DNA from 3 places in the Rossellomorea sp. y25 genome. Region 1 is predicted to be linked to each of the others. Evidence: predicted binding sites of a transcription regulator. Region 1 holds the regulator's gene; each other region holds the start of a gene.
What was found. Region 1 encodes Rex, which represses fermentation and respiration genes when NADH is low (regulators of the CRP and FNR family bind a similar motif). Its sites were predicted from a motif close to TTGTGAAATATTTCACAA; they were not measured.

Region 2: the regulator Rex is predicted to act here: its motif matches at 3,020-3,037, upstream of AAEM60_RS22075 (AtpZ/AtpI family protein).
Region 3: the regulator Rex is predicted to act here: its motif matches at 3,427-3,444, upstream of AAEM60_RS13835 (cytochrome c oxidase subunit II).

Annotation. Positions count from the first base shown of each region.
Region 1 covers NZ_CP145886.1:265,105-271,830, reverse strand. The annotation lists gene groL (chaperonin GroEL) at 1-814, opposite strand, end outside; gene groES (co-chaperone GroES) at 868-1,155, opposite strand; gene AAEM60_RS01525 (CPBP family intramembrane glutamic endopeptidase) at 1,483-2,226, shown strand; gene AAEM60_RS01520 (YdiK family protein) at 2,223-2,429, shown strand; gene tatC (twin-arginine translocase subunit TatC) at 2,445-3,218, opposite strand; gene AAEM60_RS01510 (twin-arginine translocase TatA/TatE family subunit) at 3,234-3,404, opposite strand; gene AAEM60_RS01505 (redox-sensing transcriptional repressor Rex) at 3,459-4,136, opposite strand; gene AAEM60_RS01500 (ABC-F family ATP-binding cassette domain-containing protein) at 4,326-6,269, shown strand; gene tsaD (tRNA (adenosine(37)-N6)-threonylcarbamoyltransferase complex transferase subunit TsaD) at 6,668-6,726, opposite strand, start outside.
Region 2 covers NZ_CP145886.1:4,427,861-4,434,586, forward strand. The annotation lists gene atpA (F0F1 ATP synthase subunit alpha) at 1-1, opposite strand, end outside; gene AAEM60_RS22050 (F0F1 ATP synthase subunit delta) at 29-565, opposite strand; gene AAEM60_RS22055 (F0F1 ATP synthase subunit B) at 562-1,080, opposite strand; gene atpE (F0F1 ATP synthase subunit C) at 1,242-1,454, opposite strand; gene atpB (F0F1 ATP synthase subunit A) at 1,527-2,240, opposite strand; gene AAEM60_RS22070 (ATP synthase subunit I) at 2,263-2,637, opposite strand; gene AAEM60_RS22075 (AtpZ/AtpI family protein) at 2,643-2,864, opposite strand; gene upp (uracil phosphoribosyltransferase) at 3,746-4,375, opposite strand; gene glyA (serine hydroxymethyltransferase) at 4,811-6,052, opposite strand; gene AAEM60_RS22090 (TIGR01440 family protein) at 6,466-6,726, opposite strand, start outside.
Region 3 covers NZ_CP145886.1:2,740,525-2,747,250, forward strand. The annotation lists gene AAEM60_RS13810 (dynamin family protein) at 1-28, opposite strand, end outside; gene AAEM60_RS13815 (hypothetical protein) at 212-382, opposite strand; gene AAEM60_RS13820 (isoprenylcysteine carboxylmethyltransferase family protein) at 477-1,046, opposite strand; gene AAEM60_RS13825 (3-oxoacyl-[acyl-carrier-protein] synthase III C-terminal domain-containing protein) at 1,043-2,113, opposite strand; gene AAEM60_RS13830 (glucose 1-dehydrogenase) at 2,322-3,092, opposite strand; gene AAEM60_RS13835 (cytochrome c oxidase subunit II) at 3,687-4,163, shown strand; gene AAEM60_RS13840 (b(o/a)3-type cytochrome-c oxidase subunit 1) at 4,165-5,811, shown strand; gene AAEM60_RS13845 (GyrI-like domain-containing protein) at 6,151-6,618, opposite strand; gene AAEM60_RS13850 (carboxypeptidase M32) at 6,641-6,726, opposite strand, start outside.

The DNA.
Region 1 (6,726 bases):
CAGCGTTGAATGTTCCGCGAAGTTTGTTCACAACAAGTGTTGCAAGAGCTTCACCTTCAACATCTTCAGCTACCATTAATAGTGGCTTACCTTGTTGTACAACTTGCTCAAGAACAGGAAGTACTTCCTGGATGTTTCCAATTTTCTTGTCAGTGATTAAAATATATGGATTTTCAAGAACAGCTTCCATCTTATCAGAATCTGTCACCATGTATGGAGACGCATATCCACGGTCGAATTGCATTCCTTCCACCACGTCAAGCTCTGTTGTGAAACCTTTCGATTCTTCAATGGTGATAACGCCGTCGTTCCCAACGCGCTCCATTGCTTCTGCAATCAGTTGACCCACTTCTTCGTCAGCCGCTGAGATTGCCGCAACTTGAGCGATTGAATCTTTGCCTTCGATCGGCTTAGAGATCACTTTTAATTCTTCGATGGCAGCTTGAACCGCTTTTTCGATACCTTTACGAACGCCAACAGGGTTAGCGCCAGCTGTTACGTTTTTAAGACCTTCACGGATCATCGCTTGAGCAAGGACCGTTGCAGTCGTTGTACCGTCACCGGCGATTTCGTTTGTTTTGCTTGCTACTTCAGCAACCAGTTTTGCACCCATGTTTTCGAATGCATCTTCTAATTCAATTTCTTTTGCAATCGTTACACCATCATTTGTAATAAGTGGTGAACCGAATTTTTTCTCAAGTACCACGTTACGTCCTTTTGGTCCAAGAGTTACTTTTACTGCATTTGCTAATTGATCTACACCGCGAAGCATGGAACGGCGTGCTTCTTCGCTGAATTTAATATCTTTAGCCATTGATAAAGTCCTCCTCTTATTTAAGTAAAGTATTGTTTATATACGAAGTTTGATTATTCGCCAACTACAGCCAGAATATCGCTATCACGAAGGATCAGGTATTCTGTGCCTTGGTATTTCACTTCTGTACCAGCGTATTTAGAGAAAATGATTCGATCGCCGACAGCTACCTCAAGAGCAACGCGCTCACCGTTGTCAAGAATGCGACCAGTACCTACAGCCATCACTTTACCTTCTTGTGGCTTTTCCTTTGCGGAATCCGGTAGCACAATACCGCTTGCTGTTTTTTCTTCTGACTCAACTAGCTCGATAACGACGCGATCACCTAGTGGTTTTAACAAGTGAAACAACCTCCTTGAAATTATGTAAATGATATTTATTAGCACTCGCTTATTGTGAGTGCTAACACAACTATTATATTAATTAATTCGTTTTCATTTTGCAAGAGTCCTGCCTAAAATTTTTTTCGTCATATTTCTCTTTTTTTCACACCCTCCAATCCTATGCCTCCCCATATGCCTTTATTCTTAAATCAATGGAAGAGTGGCAATTCTTACAAACCCCTTAAATTTGAACACTTTCTCTTTTCTTAGTAGAATTGTACAGGAGTATGTTCAGGACGAATCCTATTCGTTCTTCATCTAACAGGTGTTAAAGGAGATCAAACGTTGAAAAAACATTTCGGATTTATCTTAATTGCCTATATTGTGATGCAGCTTTCCAGTGTTGTCGGGATACCCCTTTTATTTAAGATTGGTGTTGATGTCCTTGCGATTCCAGAGCAGACCGTACGAAATGTTGTTCCTGGATACTGGCTTGTGATTAGCTTTACATTAACTCTCCTCGTCGTCTGGGGCATTCTTAGAAAGAGCGAGACAAGCACCAACCTTGAACGGTCCGCTCCTATGAATGCAGGAAGTTCAATTGTGTGGGCTGTAGTCGGGATTTTCATGGCGTTCATCGCTCAATCCATCGCGATACAGATTGAGTATGCGTTAGGTATCCAAATGGGATCTGAAAATACGCAGATGATTATTGGGATTATTGAAAAGGTACCTCTATCGATGATGGTAGCTGCGATCATTGGCCCTATTTTAGAAGAGATTGTATTCAGAAAGATTATCTTCGGTGTTCTTTATGAAAAGATGAATTTCTTCTTCGCCGCGTTAATCAGCTCTGTTATATTCGCTCTCGCGCACTTTGAGCCTGAGCATGTGATCTTGTACTCTGCAATGGGCTTTACCTTTGCGTTCCTTTATGTCAAAACGAAGCGGATACTGGTTCCAATATTTGCTCACGTTGCCATGAATACAACGGTCGTTCTAATGCAATCTATCTATAAGGATGAAATTGAAAAAATGATGAACGAAGCTGAACAAATACAAGGATTTATTGGAGGATTATTTCTATGAGGAGATCACCACTATTTTCAGGCGTGATTTATCTCCTTCTCGGTGTGCTCTTCACATACTTTGCTGTGCAAAATGTACAGGATGATGGTTGGGGATTTTTCACTTATATGCTCGTCTTTCTGGCAACCCTTGATTTTGGTTCCGGGTTGCGGATGGTGATGCTGCATTTCAAGATCAAAAAGAAAATAGAGAATAAAAAATAAGGATTGATCTTTTGATCAATCCTTATTTATATCCTCGAACTGTTCCATTTCAAGCTTTTGTTCTGCTTCTAAAACCTTCTTATATCCGATCTTAGAGATCCAAATGCTGATTTCATAAAGAAGGAGCAAAGGAACGGTTACCATTAAATGCGAGACGATGTCCGGCGGTGTGATGAAAGCGGCTATGACTAACAATATGAAGTAAGCCACTTTTCTCATTTGTGCCAATAACATCGGAGTAATAATCCCCAAACGTGTCAGAAACAGCATAATAACCGGCAGTTGAAATAGAAATCCAAATGGGATGGTTATTTGAAACAGGAAATGAAAGTATTCATTAATTCCAATCACTTGCTGGATATTCAGATTGGTTGATAAACCCATCATGAATTTCACGACATATGGAAACAAAATAAAATATGAAAATGACAATCCACCTAAGAAAAGAAGGACAGAAATAGGTATGTAACTGAGCGTTACCTTTCTCTCTTTCTCATATAAGCCTGGACTCACGAACGACCATACTTGAAATAGAATGATGGGTGATGTCATGATGATCGCAATAAACATGATCATTTCCATATAGATTTTGAGAGGGTCTGTAATCCGAAAGGCGTTCATGGTTAATTCTTTCGCTTCATCCGCGTGCTGCAAATATCGAATCAACGGCTCCGCAAGAAAAAAGCTTACAATTACCGCTAACAAGAAGAAAACGACTACAAACATGAGTCGTTTTTGCAATTCTCCTATATGTTCATAGACTGTCATGTCTCTTTGACTTTGACTCATGGCGTTCATCCTACCCTACTTAGCTTTTTTACTATTATCGTCCTCATCATCTGCTAAGCCCTTTGTTGCATTCTTAAACTCACGTAATGTATTCCCAGCTGCTTTTCCTAACTCAGGCAATTTCTTTGGTCCAAATATCAGTAAAGCAACAACCGTTATCAATACGATACTACCTGCACCTAACATAATGAGACACCTCCTCTTTTACCATTCTATCATAACGTAAATACGAATCATTTTCTATTCGGATATGATTCCATCTTGTGACATTTCCGTGTCATCCCCTGAATAATGCTTTAAGAAGTAGACCAGTGACTGAAGTTCAACTGCCAAATCAATATGATGGACGCGGATATGGTCCGGCACCGTCAATCTCGCAGGAGTGAAATTCAGGATCCCCTTAATATTAGAAGAAACCAATCGGTCTGTGATATTTTGAGCAGAAGATGCCGGAACTGTCAGAATGGCCACCTCAATATCATGCCCCTCAAGACTCTCTTCTAAATCATTTAAATGAAAAACGGGTACATCGCTGATTTGTGTCCCAACCTTTTTTTCATCCACTTCAAAAGCCATTTCAATCTTTGTATTATTATTCTTTATAAAATTATAATGAAGAAAAGCTGTACCGAGATTCCCTACACCTATCAGCACAACCTTCGTAATGGCATCCTGATCCAATGTCTTACGGAAAAAGGATAGAAGGTAATTGACATTATATCCATATCCCTTTTTACCCAACGCGCCAAAATAAGAAAAATCTCTGCGTATCGTGGCAGAATCAACCTTCACCGCTTCACTCAATTCTTTCGATGAAACCCTCTGCTTTCCCGATGAGTACAGATTCTTGATAAAGCGATAATATAGCGGAAGGCGCTTAGCCGTTGCCTGTGGAATTTTCGTTGTATCCTGGTTCATATTGTATTCCCCCACATCTATTCAAAACCTCTGATACCGCTTCCAAAATAGAAAGCAGACAGAATTTAAAACTCTACTACCCATCATACACTATATTTTATCCTAAGTGTACGAAGATTAATAGTCGATTTATTGCCGTTCCCCTCCCAAATACGGTACACTAGCACTATGAAATAGAGGTGAAACGTCATGATTCTATTACAAGTGAATCAACTAACGAAAAACTTTGGTGCCGATAATATCCTATCAAATATTAAGCTTGAAATACAGACAAGAGATCGCGTGGCTCTCGTCGGACGCAACGGGGCAGGAAAATCGACTCTTTTAAAAATAATTGCAGGTCATCTCTCTTATGATTCAGGAGATATCACGAAGCCAAAAGGGGTCTCCATTGGATACCTCGCGCAAAATACAGGCTTGGAATCTGAGCTTTCCATTTGGTCAGAAATGCTGACCGTATTCGAAGAATTACAAACTCAAGAAAAACAATTAAGAAAACTTGAGAAACAAATGGCCGATCCTTCTGTTTATGAGCAAGAAGATTTATACCAACGCGTATTAAAGGAATATGATGAACTTCAAGTACGTTTTAAAGATTCCGGCGGCTATCAATATGAAGCAGATATTCGTTCAGTCCTGCATGGATTGAACTTTGCCGACTTTGATTATGAAACGAAGATCTCTACTTTAAGCGGTGGCCAGAAAACCCGTCTGGCTCTTGGTAAGCTTCTATTGACCAAGCCTGACATCCTCATTCTGGATGAGCCTACCAACCATCTTGATATTGAGACTTTGTCGTGGCTTGAGACGTACCTTCAAAGCTATGAAGGAGCTGTCTTGATCGTTTCCCATGACCGCTACTTCTTGGATAGCGTCGTCAATCAAGTGTATGAAATTTCACGAAATCGAAGCAAAAAATACCTGGGTAACTACAGTAAATACCTTGAACAAAAAGCAGAAGACTACGAAAAGGATCTCAAGATGTTCGAGCGCCAGCAACAGGAGGTCGCGAAACTGGAAGACTTTATCCAGCGAAATATAGCCCGGGCTTCTACTACCAAGATGGCCCAAAGCCGCAGAAAAAAATTAGAACGAATGGATATAATGGACAGACCTCTGGGTGATGAGAAATCCGCCAACTTTGCTTTTCAAATTGATCGTCCAAGCGGAAATGATGTTCTTCACGTCCAAGATCTTACCATCGGATATGGAAAAGGCGAAAGAATTTCATCTCACATCGACTTCGCTGTTAAAAAAGGCGACAGCATCGCCCTTGTAGGTCCTAACGGTATTGGTAAGTCCACCCTATTGAAAACATTAGTGAATAAACTCCAACCACTTGACGGAGCAATTAAATTTGGATCAAATGTTTCGATTAGTTACTATGATCAAGAACAAGCTGAACTGTCTTCCAATAAGACCGTCTTAAACGAACTGTGGGACGAGTACCCAATGAAGATGGAAAAAGAAATCCGAACCGTACTCGGAAACTTCTTATTCTCAGGGGAAGATGTCTTAAAGCCGGTTTCAACACTTAGTGGCGGAGAGAAAGCCCGACTGGCACTGTCCAAGCTTATGATGGAAAAAGGGAATGTCCTCATCCTGGACGAGCCGACAAACCATCTTGACTTGGACAGTAAAGAAGTGTTGGAGAATGCCTTGATTGACTATCCAGGAACGATTCTCTTTGTGTCCCATGATCGTTATTTCATCAATCGCATCGCCACAAAGGTTGTTGAACTTTCCAGAAAGGGTTCAACAGAATATCTTGGCGATTATGATTATTATGTAGAGAAATTGCAACAGCAGGAAGAACTGGCCGCACTCGAGCGGATGGAACAAGGAGAGCCTGTTTCACAAGTCACTACTCAAAAGCAATCTCATAAAATCGATAAAGAAGCAAAAAAACTTGAGCGTCAACGAAAACGAAGAGTTGAAGAAATTGAAAACAAAATGGAAACTCTGGAAGAAAACATTCAAGAAAAAGAAGACCTCCTTTGCGACCCGGAGATCTTCCAAGATCATGAAAAAGTCCAAGACATCAATGAAGCACTGACAAAAGAAAAAGAAGAGCTTGAATCTCTATTGGAAGAATGGACAGAACTTGAAGAACTTCTTCAAGGAGAACAATAATCCACAGGGTTGGGGATAAGTATTCGATTAACTTGCTCCCCACCCTTTTCTTATTCCACATTATTATCCACATTCAAAATCCTAAACAATCGTTATTCACACAACTTTTCCACATTATCCACATTCAAACTCTTGGTTATCCACAGTCCATTCCAGAAAATAGGCTATTTATCCCAGGTCTTTTTCACATAGTGTACACAACTTATACAAAGTTATTAACAAATTATCCACAACCTGTTGATAAAACGTATGTTCGTTCTTTTTTTCTTTCATGCTACCTTATTTGGTATACGTTAACCACAAGATATTCACATTTTCCTCCGTCTATTAACGACATCGATTAACAGAGCTAAAAAGAGAAAAAAGCTTAAACGAAGTTAACGTTTAAGCTTTCACTATTAGAAATTCTCTATATCAAGCCCAGGATGTGCATTCATATCCATGCCGCCTCTTTTTC
Region 2 (6,726 bases), 470 kb from region 1:
TGAATTTCACCCCTCATTTATACGAAAGTTAACGAACAAGTTCACGCTCAAGACGATCCAACTTGCCAGCAAGAGTTCCGTCATAAATACGGTTGCCGATACGGACCTTAAGTCCGCCAAGTATGTTCTCGTCTATCACATTCTCAATTCTTAATGATTGTTTACCAATTCTCTTAGCAAAAGAAGCTGAGATTGCTGTCTTCTCATCTTCTGTTAAAGCACGTACGGAATACACCTTTGCTTCTGCGATTCCTCTAGCTTCATTAGAAAGCTCGATGAATGCATCGACAACACCCACTACCTGATCTTCACGATGACGATCAGTCATAAGAAGCAGTGTATTCAATACCGGTACAGAAACAGAAGAGAACGCTTCTTTCAACATGTCTTTCTTCTTATCCGTCGAAAACTTCGGATTTTCCAAAAGAATGCTTAATTCTTTATTTTGGATAAAAACGGATTTCACTGCACGAAGCTCTTGTTCAATCGCTTCTAATTGATTCTGTTCTTTGGCAATATCGAAAAGAGCTAACGCATAGCGTTTTGCGACTGTAGAGTAGCTCATCGCTCTTCTCCTGCCTCTTTAATATAATCGTTGATCAGCTTCTGTTGATCTTGAACAGAAAGTTCTTTTTCAATCACTTTCGATGCAATCAGAACAGATAGTGAAGCAACCTGCTCGCGTAATGCTGCCATCGCTTGTTCTTTCTGCGTCTCGATTTCACGTTTCGCAGATTCTTTCAAGCGCTCAGATTCCTGACGAGCCGCGATGATGATTTGTTCACGTTGCTCATCGCCCTGCTTTTTAGAGTTCTCGATCATCGCTTGCGCTTCTTGACGAGCCTCTTTTAAAAGTTGACGCTGTTCTTCCAAGCTCTTATTTGCTTCTAGACGGCTTTGTTCAGCCGCTTCTATTTCGCCTGCAATATGATTCTCACGCTCTTGCATGATGCCCATCAAAGGACCCCAAGCAAACTTCTTCAATAACGCAAGAAGGATAAGGAACATAGCAAGCTGGAATACGATATCTCCACCTGTAAAGCCGCCACCAGCTCCAAGGACAAATGCGTTTGTAAGCACGCGGTTTCACTCCCTTCAAGAGTCAATGCCTTCATAAGAAAGCTGTACAATAACGGCAAATGCCGTACCATTCATAATCAAATGTTCTTAAGTACCAAACATAAAGGAATGGCGAAGGTTCTTATCGAATGATCTTCGCCATCTTGAACTTTAAACTGCTATTATTGACCCATTACGATGAATGCGATAACTACTGCGATGATAGGAATCGCCTCTACTAACGCAACCCCGATGAACATTGTAGTTTGAAGCATACCACGAGCTTCCGGTTGACGAGCCATACCTTCTACCGTACGTGAAACAATAAGACCGTTACCAATACCTGCACCTAGTGCTGCTAAACCGATTGCAATTGCTGCTGCTAAAAGACCCATTCTGAATTTCCTCCTTTAAATGTATGAAAAAATGTTTTGAGTAGTTTTGTTCAATTTTGAACAGGGTATATATTAATGGTCAAGGCTGACTTTGTGAGCCATATAAACCATCGTTAACATAACAAAAATAAATGATTGGATTGCGCCGACAAAGATTGAGAAACCTTGCCATACAATCGTTGGGATAATGGCACCCAGTAATCCGGCTGCTCCCATGTGTGCCAGGCTTCCTACCAGTAAAGTAAGCAGGATTTCCCCAGCGTAAATGTTACCGTAAAGACGAAGACCAAGCGTTAGTGTGTTGGCAAACTCTTCAATAATCTTCAGCGGGAATAAGAACGACATAGGTCTGAAGAAGTCTTTACCGTATTCACCGAAGCCCTTCATCTTGATTGCATAATAGTGTGTTAACACAACGACCATAACCGCCAGGGTCATAGTGATAACTGGATCCGCTGTTGGTGACTTCCACCATAATTCGTGGTCAATGACTACCGAGAACGGAAGCCCTAACATGTTTGATACGAAAATGTACATGAGTAAAGTAAGTCCAAGGAGATGGAAACGACCACCTGTTTTCCAATCCATATTACTTTTCACGATATTTTTGACAAAGTCCATGACCCATTCCATAAAGTTTTGCACTCCGGTCGGTTTCATGGCCAGTCTACGAGTTGACAGAACGGCGATGAGGAATACAACGGCACTTGCCACTGTGATCATCAGTACGTTCGCCAGGTTAAAAGTTAACCCTAGAAACTCGGCTGTAGGATTTTCATGATGCAATGAAATTCACCTCTCTTCCCCGCTATTTATGAGATTTAAGCTGCTGAATAAAATAATCTATCATAATGACAACATAAATTGTCATTAATCCAATAATGACGCTCAGGAGATGAAAGTGCTCAGGGTATTCCGTTGCAATGATCACTGCAAAGGCCGCACCTGCCATCCTTGAGAAGGTCCCTAAAGATCGAACCTTTTGACCAGCTTCTACTGCATCACCGAATCGCACGGTTCTCCTCATGATCAGCCAGTGACTAAACAGACTGATGCCTGTCCCCAAAATAAGCCCAAGGAAAATAGACTGATAGGAAGTGAAACCCCAACCGAGGACGTAAAGGGAAAGGAGGAAAAATATGTACTTACGATGCCTGTTAAACACTTGCTGAAGTTCTGGCATTTACATTAATCTCCCGAATTGAAATGTTGGACTGTACGGAGCATGGTGTAGATTCCTGTTGCGAGCCCAAGGAGTAGTCCAATAATTAAGAAAAGTGGTGTGGTGTTCCATATTCCATCTAACCATCTCCCGCCGAAGATCCCTATTAAAATAGAACCAACAAGCTGGGAAAGAATAGCAGAATACAAGACCATCGATTGATACGGGCGTCGATCATTTTGACGCATTTTTTTCATCTCCACACATGTGATTTAGTGGAAAATCATTAACACTGTACAAATGATGAAAAACCGTTTTCATACGGGTTCAACCCTTGTGAAAACCTTATCATTTTATACCCTTTGTAAGCATACAATAGGGCTTTATCTATGTCAATGCGTTCAAGTTAAAAAGTTCACAACCTATCCACGCGTTCCCAAATTGTTCACATTTTCAACACATTTACAGAAAAGCGGAGGCGGGTTGGTTAGAGGCGACAAGCACAAGGCGAACTTACCGGAAAGGCGCTTTTTGCCTTTTTGGTAAGTTTGGCTTATGACCTCGAGCCTCTTCCCGCTGGAGCTGGACACGTCGAAAAGCGGAGGGGGCTTGCCCTGGGGCGACAAGCATAAGGCGAGTCGACCGGAAAGGCGTTCTTTGCCTTTTTGGTCGGCTTGACTTATGACCTCGAGCCCCAAGCCCCCGCAGCTGGACATCTCGAAAAGCGGAGGCGGGTTGGTCAGGCCCGACAAGCACAACTGGGAAATCCCTAAAGGCGTTCTTTGCCTTTTGGGATTTTTCAGTTGTGACCTCGAGAGACTACCCGCCGGAGCTGAACATGCCGAAAAGCGGAGCCGACTGGTCAGGCCCATCAAGCATATCCAAGGATTCCCCGGAATGAAAAAGCCCAACAAACTTACCACTTTTCCCATCGATTGCTCACTTTATTAACAAATCCATAGGTTCTATCTCCACATGCCCCTCCATTATATAGAAAATTCTTTTTATGAGTAACCCTTGAATTTAATGTAAATACTTCCAATTAAATAACAATGGGGTTTGCCGGTTATATAAATAAGAAAGCCGGATTATCACGTGTTGATAATCCGGCTTTCTTATTTACTTCAAATTATTTTGTACCGTATAAACGATCTCCCGCGTCCCCTAAACCAGGAACGATGTATCCTTTTTCATTCAGCTTCTCATCAAGAGCAGCGATGAAGATATCAACGTCAGGATGCGCTTCCTTGATTGCGTCCACCCCTTCAGGACAGGCAACAAGGCACATGAACTTGATGCTTACCGCGCCGCGTTTCTTTAATGAGTTGATGGCTTCAACAGCAGATCCACCTGTTGCAAGCATCGGATCGACCAGGATGAAGTCACGCTCTTCCACATCACTTGGAAGCTTTACGTAATATTCAATCGGTTTAAGAGTCTCAGGGTCACGATATAAACCAACGTGTCCTACTTTTGCAGCCGGGATCAGTTTAAGAATTCCGTCAACCATTCCTAATCCTGCTCGCAGAATAGGAACGATCCCTAATTTTTTACCTGCAAGTGTTTTGGCCTTTGCGTTGCTTACCGGTGTTTCTACATCAATATCCTCTAACGGTAAATCGCGTGTGATTTCAAACGCCATTAGTGTCGCCACTTCATCAACAAGCTCACGAAATTCCTTCGTACCTGTTTGTTTATCACGAATAAACGTTAATTTGTGTTGGATTAACGGATGATCAAATACATATACTTTGCCCACTCGACTCTCTCCTTTAAGTTCGATTTATGTAAAAATAGTTTGTCCACTTCATTTACACCTCAGACTATTGTACATAAAAGACAATTTAAGAGCAACAAGAGATGGGAAGTGTAATGGAATCGTTAGAAATGATATGAGTGGCGAGGGAAAAGACGTGTAAGGTAGTGGAATCGATTGATTTTTTGGTTAATTATGTAAATCGGCTGGATTAATGCCAGAAACGGCCGGATTTTTTAAAAAAGCCGCTGGATTATTATCAAAATCGGCCGGATTTTAACGGAAAACGGCTGGATTATCGTAAATAACGGCCGGATTCCCATTTAAGTTGCTCCTCACACCCGGTATTTAGAACTTAAAACCGATGAATCATCTACTTTTCTATTAAAAAACCTCTCCACCAGGGAAGTCAGTCCCTAATGAAGAGGTCATCATCAATTATCTTTCTGGATATAATTCGAATTTGCTTGTCAGGTCGATGACGCGTTTGCGTGCTTCTTCCAATTTTGCCTCGTCTTCATGGTTCTTAAGAGTCAGTGCCATGATGGAAGCAATTTCGTCCATGTCCTCAAGCCCGAATCCTCTTGACGTAACAGCAGCTGTTCCGATACGGACACCGCTTGTAACGAATGGGCTTTCCGGATCGAATGGGATCGTGTTTTTGTTGACGGTGATGCCGATTTCATCCAGGACTTTCTCTGCGATTTTACCAGTCAGTCCAAGTGAACGCAGGTCGATCAGTAGTAGATGGTTGTCTGATCCACCGGATACAAGGTTGATTCCTTCTTTAACAAGTCCTTCACCTAAACGGTTGGCATTGTCGATGATGTTCTGTGCGTATTCTTTAAACGAATCCTTCAGAGCTTCACCGAATGCAACAGCTTTAGCTGAGATCACGTGCATAAGTGGTCCACCTTGAATGCCAGGGAAGATAGACTTGTCTATTTTCTTTGCAAATTCTTCTCTGCATAGGATCATTCCGCCACGAGGTCCGCGCAATGTTTTGTGAGTCGTTGTTGTCACGAAGTCTGCATAAGGAACCGGGTTCTGGTGAAGGCCAGCCGCTACAAGACCGGCGATGTGAGCCATATCCACCATTAAGTATGCTCCCACTTCGTCAGCGATTTCACGGAATTTTGCGAAATCGATCGCTCTTGGGTATGCACTTGCTCCAGCTACGATCAGCTTTGGCTTGTGCTCTAACGCTTTTTGTCTAACATCTTCGTAATTGATCAGGTGCTTTTCTTCATCCACACCATACTCTACGAAATTATATTGAATTCCACTGAAGTTGACGGCACTTCCGTGAGTCAGATGTCCACCATGAGATAAGTTCATTCCAAGAACTGTGTCACCTTGTTCAAGGATTGTGAAGTAGACTGCCATATTGGCTTGTGCTCCTGAGTGAGGCTGAACGTTTACATGTTCTGCTCCAAATAGTTCCTTCGCACGATCGCGAGCCAGATTCTCAGCTACATCGACATGCTCACAGCCACCATAATAGCGACGACCTGGGTACCCCTCTGCATACTTATTTGTCAGAACGGAGCCTTGTGCTTCCATAACCGCTTCACTGACAAAGTTTTCAGATGCAATTAACTCAATTTTTGTTCGTTGACGCTCTAATTCATCTTGAATCGCTGCATAAATTTCCGGATCTTGCTTGGCAATCTTACTCATACATATCCCCCTTTAATTCATAGGCCCAACTGCTCTAGGTGCCTCATTGATTCATTCAATCTCATTCTAACACGATTCAGCAAAACGCGAAATAAAAACCTCTAGTCAAAACGTAATGTTCGTGTTTAGAGGGACGGACCTCGTGTAATGTTATTCACAATATTATCGATCTACTACCTGACTGGCCCCCACGAGTAGCATTGTGACTATAATTGTCGAATGATTATAAAATTTTCATGATTGTTAGTGATATCACTGCCTTGATTCAAAATCTCCACTTCCACCCTTTTATCATAATCATAATCTCCTTAACCCTCTATATAGTTCGGGATTCAAAACAGGTTTCAAATAGACAGAAACACTACAATAAAGGTCCGTCCCTCAACTAAGAGAAACGGACCTTCCAATGTGCATTATTCGTATACGGCTCTGATTCCGCCTATGAGTTTGGGTCTGGTTTTGGCGAGTGTGACGTGGGCTTCGCCGAGGTTTTTCTGTGATACCCGGATGGGGACGGCTACGTGTTTCAGGTGCATGCCGATAAAGGTATCTCCGATGTCGATGCCGGCGTCGCCTTGTATATGCTCTACCATGACAGGATCTTCAAAGGAGTGATATGCTTGGGTCGCCATCGCTCCACCTGCTTTTCGCACAGGAATGACCGTAACCTCCTC
Region 3 (6,726 bases), 2.2 Mb from region 1:
GTGTACTTTTATGCTCTATCTGACTCATTGAACTAGTTCCTTTCTGTTTTCAGAAAAATGATAACGTTTTTATTTTATCGTATTTAGCTCAATTTCTCTATGAAATCATATCAACATGGGGTATTTGAGAACGGTATTAGTATATGCAGGGATTTCAAAAGAGGCAAAAGACAAAATAAAAAGCCCTCTTCCGAAGAAGGGGACTATGTATTTATCGTGTTGTGTCAGTTGCGATCAGGTTTGAATGAACAAAAGATTTTGAGTTTGTCTGGTATGATGGTACTTTCTTCTCTTGTGCTGAATCCTTCATTACATTTGATAAAACATGCTTCATCATGAAGCTATACGCTAATACAGTAAACAATATCAGAAACCATACCATATTTGTCCCCACCCTTTTGTTAAGAAAAATTGAGAATAATTATCATCTTCAATTAGAATCTTAACAAAAACGATAATCATTTTCAATAAGAAAATTATTTTTCTTTCTTGATTAGGGGGATCCAGCCCTTTGTATGAAGGTGAATCCTTTCATAATTCGTTTCATCTCGAAGTGCATGTTCCTCAAGCGGAATGCGAATAGAGAGAATGAATTGATTTAATAATGCAAAGACAAACAGGGTCCAATAGGCATTAAAGAGTAATGGAACAATCAAGAATTCTAATGTCACAATAAGGTAGTTAGGATGCTTCAAATATTTATAAGGACCTTTCGCAACCACTTCAGCTTTCGGAAGCACGATGATTTTTGTATTCCAATACTTCCCCAGTGAAGAAATCACCCAAATTCTCCCGAGCTGAGTGAGAATGAAGCCAGCCAACAGGATTGGCCAATAGGGGTTAACCCCTGTATGAAAGATCCCTCCTTCAATTAACAACGAAACAAAGAATGCGATATGGATAGCCACCATCATTTTATAATGAGCCTGTCCATATTCTTTTGCCCCCTGTTCCTTCATCCACTTCTCATTTGACTTGGCAATGAATAGCTCCACAAGCCTCTGAATCATCAGTACGAAAAAAAACAGAATGAAATAGAGCATCATTCCCACCTCATCAAAAGCAGTTCCGAACTAAACCCCGGCCCTAAAGCGGTACCCAAGCCTATATCTCCACGCTCACAGCCTTTATTCATAAATTCCTTCAGCACATACAAGATGGTTACAGATGACATATTCCCATAGTTTTTCAAGACCTTCATTGATTCAGATGTCATGCTTTCATCCATTCCTAAAGCTTCCTGATAGGCTTCAATGACCTTCTTACCTCCTGGATGTGCCACAAAATGCTTAATATCTTCAAGGCTGATATCATTTGCATTGATAAATCCCTCAACATTCGGCCTGAGCCAATTCTTCACCAGTGTGGGAATATCTTTTGAAAACACTACATATAAACCGTTATTCTTTACCTCCCACCCCATTACATCCAGTGAATCCTCTAAGAGAGTCGATTGAGTGGCGAAAATGGATGGCAATGGGTGGGAAATCCCTTCAAGTAATGGGCTTTCATCACCACATACAACAGCACACGCAACGCCATCCGCAAAAAGAGACGTTCCAATTAAATTGCTCTTTGAGCGATCCCCATGCTGAAAGGTGAGTGAACAAAGTTCAATGGAAAGGACGAGAACATTTGCTTTCGGAAAAGCTAAACAGTACTCATAGGCCCGTGACAGCCCGCTTGCCCCCCCTGCACATCCCAATCCCCAAATCGGAATTCGTTTAACATGAGAAGAGAATGGCAGAAGATTCATAATTCTCGCTTCTAGACTTGGTGTTGCGAGGCCAGATGTTGAAATCGTAAAAATCGCATCAATGTCCTCCAGTGTAATCTGATGATTGGATAGGATTTTCTTAACAGCCTTGCTGCCTAATTCAACTGCGTGGTGAATGAATTCATCATTTTTTTCTTGAAAGGTATGCTCCCTAGAAAACCATTCGAGATCTTTTACGAAATAACGACTGTCTATTTCACCATTTTCAAACACGGTGAGAAGACGTCCGATATTCTTAAAGCTTGTCGAAAACAATTGTTTCGCAAATTCTGCCGCTTCTTTTTGTGTAATCTTCACAGGGGGAATCTCGGTTTCAACTGAGACAATTTTCGGCATATACGTACACTCCTTACACTTCCATGTAAGGGTAGCATTTCCAAAAAATCACAAAACATGTATTCAAGATTATGTATAGTCCTTCAAATCCATCTGAATATGCCTTCATTCGAAAAGAATACCATTGGTGATTATTGTGATTCGATAATCACTTTACCATATACAAAGAGCTAACCCGCAATAAGTTAGCTCTTTGTTGTACGGAAGTTCAAAAACCTTGAATCGTCATTCCACCGTCCACAAAAAGGGTTTGGCCTGTAACATAATTCGAAGCATCCGAGGAAAGGAAAACAGCAGGGCCTACAAGTTCCTCCAGTTCACCGATTCTCTTTAGGGGTGTTACGGCCAAAATATCGTTTACATATTCTTCGTTTTGCAATAGCTCTTTTGTTAGTGGCGTTTTAAAATACCAAGGTCCGATACTATTCACATTAATATTGTATTTTCCCCATTCCATGGCTAATACCTTCGTCATTTGAATCATGGCTGCTTTCGTTGAAGCGTACACAACCCCTGTACGTAAAGCAACTTGTCCAGCTACAGACGCTATGTTAATGATTTTCCCCTGATTCTTCTCCTTCATATGTTTACCTGCTTCCTGACTCATCATAAAAGCAGATTTCAAATTTGTATCCATGATCGTTTGCCATTCTTCATCCGTAACCTCAAGGGCGCTGGAACGAATATTCATTCCTGCATTATTAATTAAAATATCAATGGAACGTTTTTGATCTTCTATGTAAGCAATCGCTTTTTGAATCTCTTCCCGTGATGTCACATCCGTCGGGATTATATAAGCCCTTCTTCCCAGCTTTTCAATTTCACTGGCCGTTTCTTCCAGATCGCCCCTCGTCCTTGATAGCAGGACAACATCGGCTCCTGATTCTGCTAAACCTATACTGAGAGCTCGTCCAATTCCACGACCGGCACCAGAGACAACAGCCAGTTTATCTTTTAATGAAAATGAAGGTAAATACATCTTCACACCACCCTACCCATTATTTGAATCTTCTATATATTAACACAGTCATGTTGACTGCTAAAAGGTTTACGCTTTAACGAGTTTTCTTCTTGTCCCCCTGGTTCTGGACATGAATGTGGATTTTCGAATCTACATGAAGTTGACACTGAGGACAAACCGTTTTCTCGGAAAAGATCTGACAGCAATGCTTACAATAAAATTTTTCCACGAAATATCCTCCTCCCTCTTTATTTTCATTCCTATACTCTATGCATGTCGTTCCGACAAATGAACCGATTGAAAGACCTATTTATTTCTGACTTCACATTTATTTCACAATTTTTCACGTAACCTGTGACATTTATCACAGATTCATAAGGGTTTACACCTTTATGATAGTGATAACAAAATCAATCATCCAATGAATGGAAGGAATGAGATAAATGGCGAAACCGGAATTACATCAAAAAACCGAGGTTAAGGTCGAAGAGTCAACTTCATTAAAAGGAACTTTTACTTCGGTTCTGTTCCTAGGTGGTTTTTTAGTCCTTACTTGGCTAGGAGTATTCTTACTATTTTTAAATCGTTTTTAATTCTGAAGGAGTGGTTAACATGCACATGCATCGCTATGAAAAATGGTGGTTAACGTTAGGAACAGGGTCTCTTATCTTATTTTTAGTTATTTTAGGAATCAGTGCTTTTCATCAAGGACATCAACCTCCAAGCGCGAAAGCATACGTCAATCCCGAGCAAGTGGATAAAACCTCGCCCTTTAACGAGCCGGGATTAAAGAAGATAGAAGGGAAGGATTGGGATTACGAGTTAGTGTTTGTCGCATCAGCATTTCTCTACACGCCCGGGGAAATTGAAATACCTAAAGGATCTACACTTAAAATCATCGCCACAACAAAAGATGTTGTTCACGGATTTGAAGTGGCAGGAACAAACATTAATATGATGCTTGAACCTGGATTTGTTAGTGAATATACAACAACCCTTGACAAAACAGGAGAATTTCTCGTTGTATGTAATGAATATTGTGGGGTAGGTCACCACACAATGAAATCTATGATCAAGGTGGTGGACTAAAATGAAACGATTTGTGAGAATTGAGAAAAAAGATGCTACTTTGGCGATGGCACATATTTATGTTGGCTTTATTGCCTTGGCTCTAGGTGGATTGGCTGGATTATTACAAGTGTTGGTAAGGTCAGGCAAATTCATTTTGCCTGCAGGGATTGGCTATTACCAGGTCTTAACGGTTCACGGCGTATTATTGGGATTGGTATTAACCACTTTCTTTATCCTTGGATTCCAGCATGCTGCCATTTCCCGAACTTCCGGTACCTATTCTGGAAAATCGCGCTTGTTTGGCTGGTTAGGATTCTGGGTCATGCTTCTTGGTACAATCATGGCCGCTGTTATGATTCTATTAAATGAAGCAACTGTACTTTATACTTTCTATGCTCCCCTGCAGGCACACTGGATATTTTACTTAGGTTTGACTTTCGTCGTTGTTGGAAGCTGGTTAGGCGGGGCCGGCATGATCATCAAATATGTAAGCTGGCGAAAAGAAAACCCTGGACTACCAAGCCCTCTGTTAACATTCATGGCCATCATCAATACCGTCTTATGGATTGTCGCCACCATTGGTGTGGCAGGAACGGTTTTATTCCAGCTCCTTCCTTGGTCTCTTGGCCTCGTTGATCGAGTAGATGTGCTCGTAAGCAGAACATTATTCTGGTATTTCGGTCATCCCCTTGTATATTTTTGGCTGCTGCCTGCCTATATGGCATGGTATGTCATTATTCCAAAAATCATTGGCGGAAAAATATTTTCAGATTCGTTAGCCAGACTTTCATTTATTTTGTTCCTTCTATTCTCTATCCCGGTAGGTTTCCATCACCAATTAGTGGAACCTGGAATTGACGCATATTGGAAGTTTCTACAGGTTGTTCTTACCTTTATGGTTGTCATACCTTCCTTGATGACTGCATTTTCTCTTTTCGCTACCTTTGAAATGTACGGCAGATCCAAAGGAGCTACCGGATTGTTTGGATGGTTTAAGAAGTTACCATGGGGAGATGCACGCTTTACCGTACCCTTTATCGGCATGGTGGCCTTTATCCCTGCGGGAGCAGGTGGATTAATCAATGCATCTAACCAAATGAACCAGGTTGTTCATAATACCATTTGGGTTACGGGCCACTTCCACTTAACTTTGGCAACTTCCGTTGTGTTAACGTTTTTCGGTATTGCCTATTGGCTCGTACCTCATTTAACGGGACGCGTCTTAACGAAAGCAATGAACAAACTGGCGATCGTGCAAGCCATTGTTTGGTCTGTAGGAATGGGTATTATGTCAGGTGCCATGCATGCTGTCGGCCTACTGGGCGCGCCAAGACGATCTTCTTTTTCGACTTATGGGGATGCACCGCAAGCCCTTGCTTGGATTCCATATCAAGTCGCACAAGCGATCGGGGGAACGATTCTTTTTATCGGGATTATCCTGGTTCTATATATCTTTATCAATCTGGCATTCTTCGCACCTAAAGGAGAAGAAGAATTCCCGGTAGGTGAAAAAGCGGAAGCGGCCGAGAGAAGTCCAATGGTCCTTGAAAACTGGAGAATTTGGTTAACCATCTTAGCAGCTCTCATTCTTGTTGCCTACACCGTTCCATTCATCGACATGATTCAAAATGCACCACCTGCATCCAAGGGCTATCATTTGTGGTAAAAAGAAAAGCGGAGGCGGCTTGCTCTGGGGCGACAAGCATAAGACGAGTAACCCGGAAAGGCGCTCTTTGCCTTTTTGGGTTACTTGGCTTATGACCTCGAGCCCCAAGCCGCCGGAGCTCGACAATCAGAAAAGCGGAGGCGGCTTGCCCTGGGGCGACAAGCATAAGACGAGTAACCCGGAAAGGCGCTCTTTGCCTTTTTGGGTTACTTGGCTTATGACCTCGAGCCCCAAGCCGCCGGAGCTCGACAATCAGAAAAGCGGAGGCGGCTTGCCCTGGGGCGAAAAAATCAAAATGATATAAAGAAAAGAGGCTGCCACATAACGGCAGCCTCTTTTCTATTTCTCTTTAATTGGAACAAACAACTCTAATTTCCTTTTGTCTTCCGTTTCGTTGATTTCCCTGTCCTGAGACAAAAATTTCTCGACACTCAGTCTGGAGTTGTCTTTTTCATACCCATTTTCCTTAATCCAGTTAAAGATCGAAAAGTAGGCCTGCTCGACTTCCGTTGACAGCCCTTCATATAGAGCGTGAGCATAATCGCCTGCAGGGAGAGTTAGTTCCAATAACCCCGGTGGAAGCTTTTCCACACGATCAACCTCTACGGTACAATAATACGTAAAATCAGTCGCTCTGTCATGGAAAGGTGCGTATATGCATTCATCTCCATTGATGTGGTGAATGGATGGGATCATCTGTTGAAACTTGGTAAACAGTCTAGGAATCTCAGACCCTCTTCCATACGGTCCAGTCCACCCTATTCCTACCAGCAATTTATCCTCTAGCGATGCAACTTTAATTTCCATGATTTTGCCTCCATTGTATTCGTTAATTCAAGGAATATACCTTTGAATACTTCTCAGTTAAATACTCGGCCAAGTACTTTGCATTAAGCCCTTCTCCGGTAACTTCCC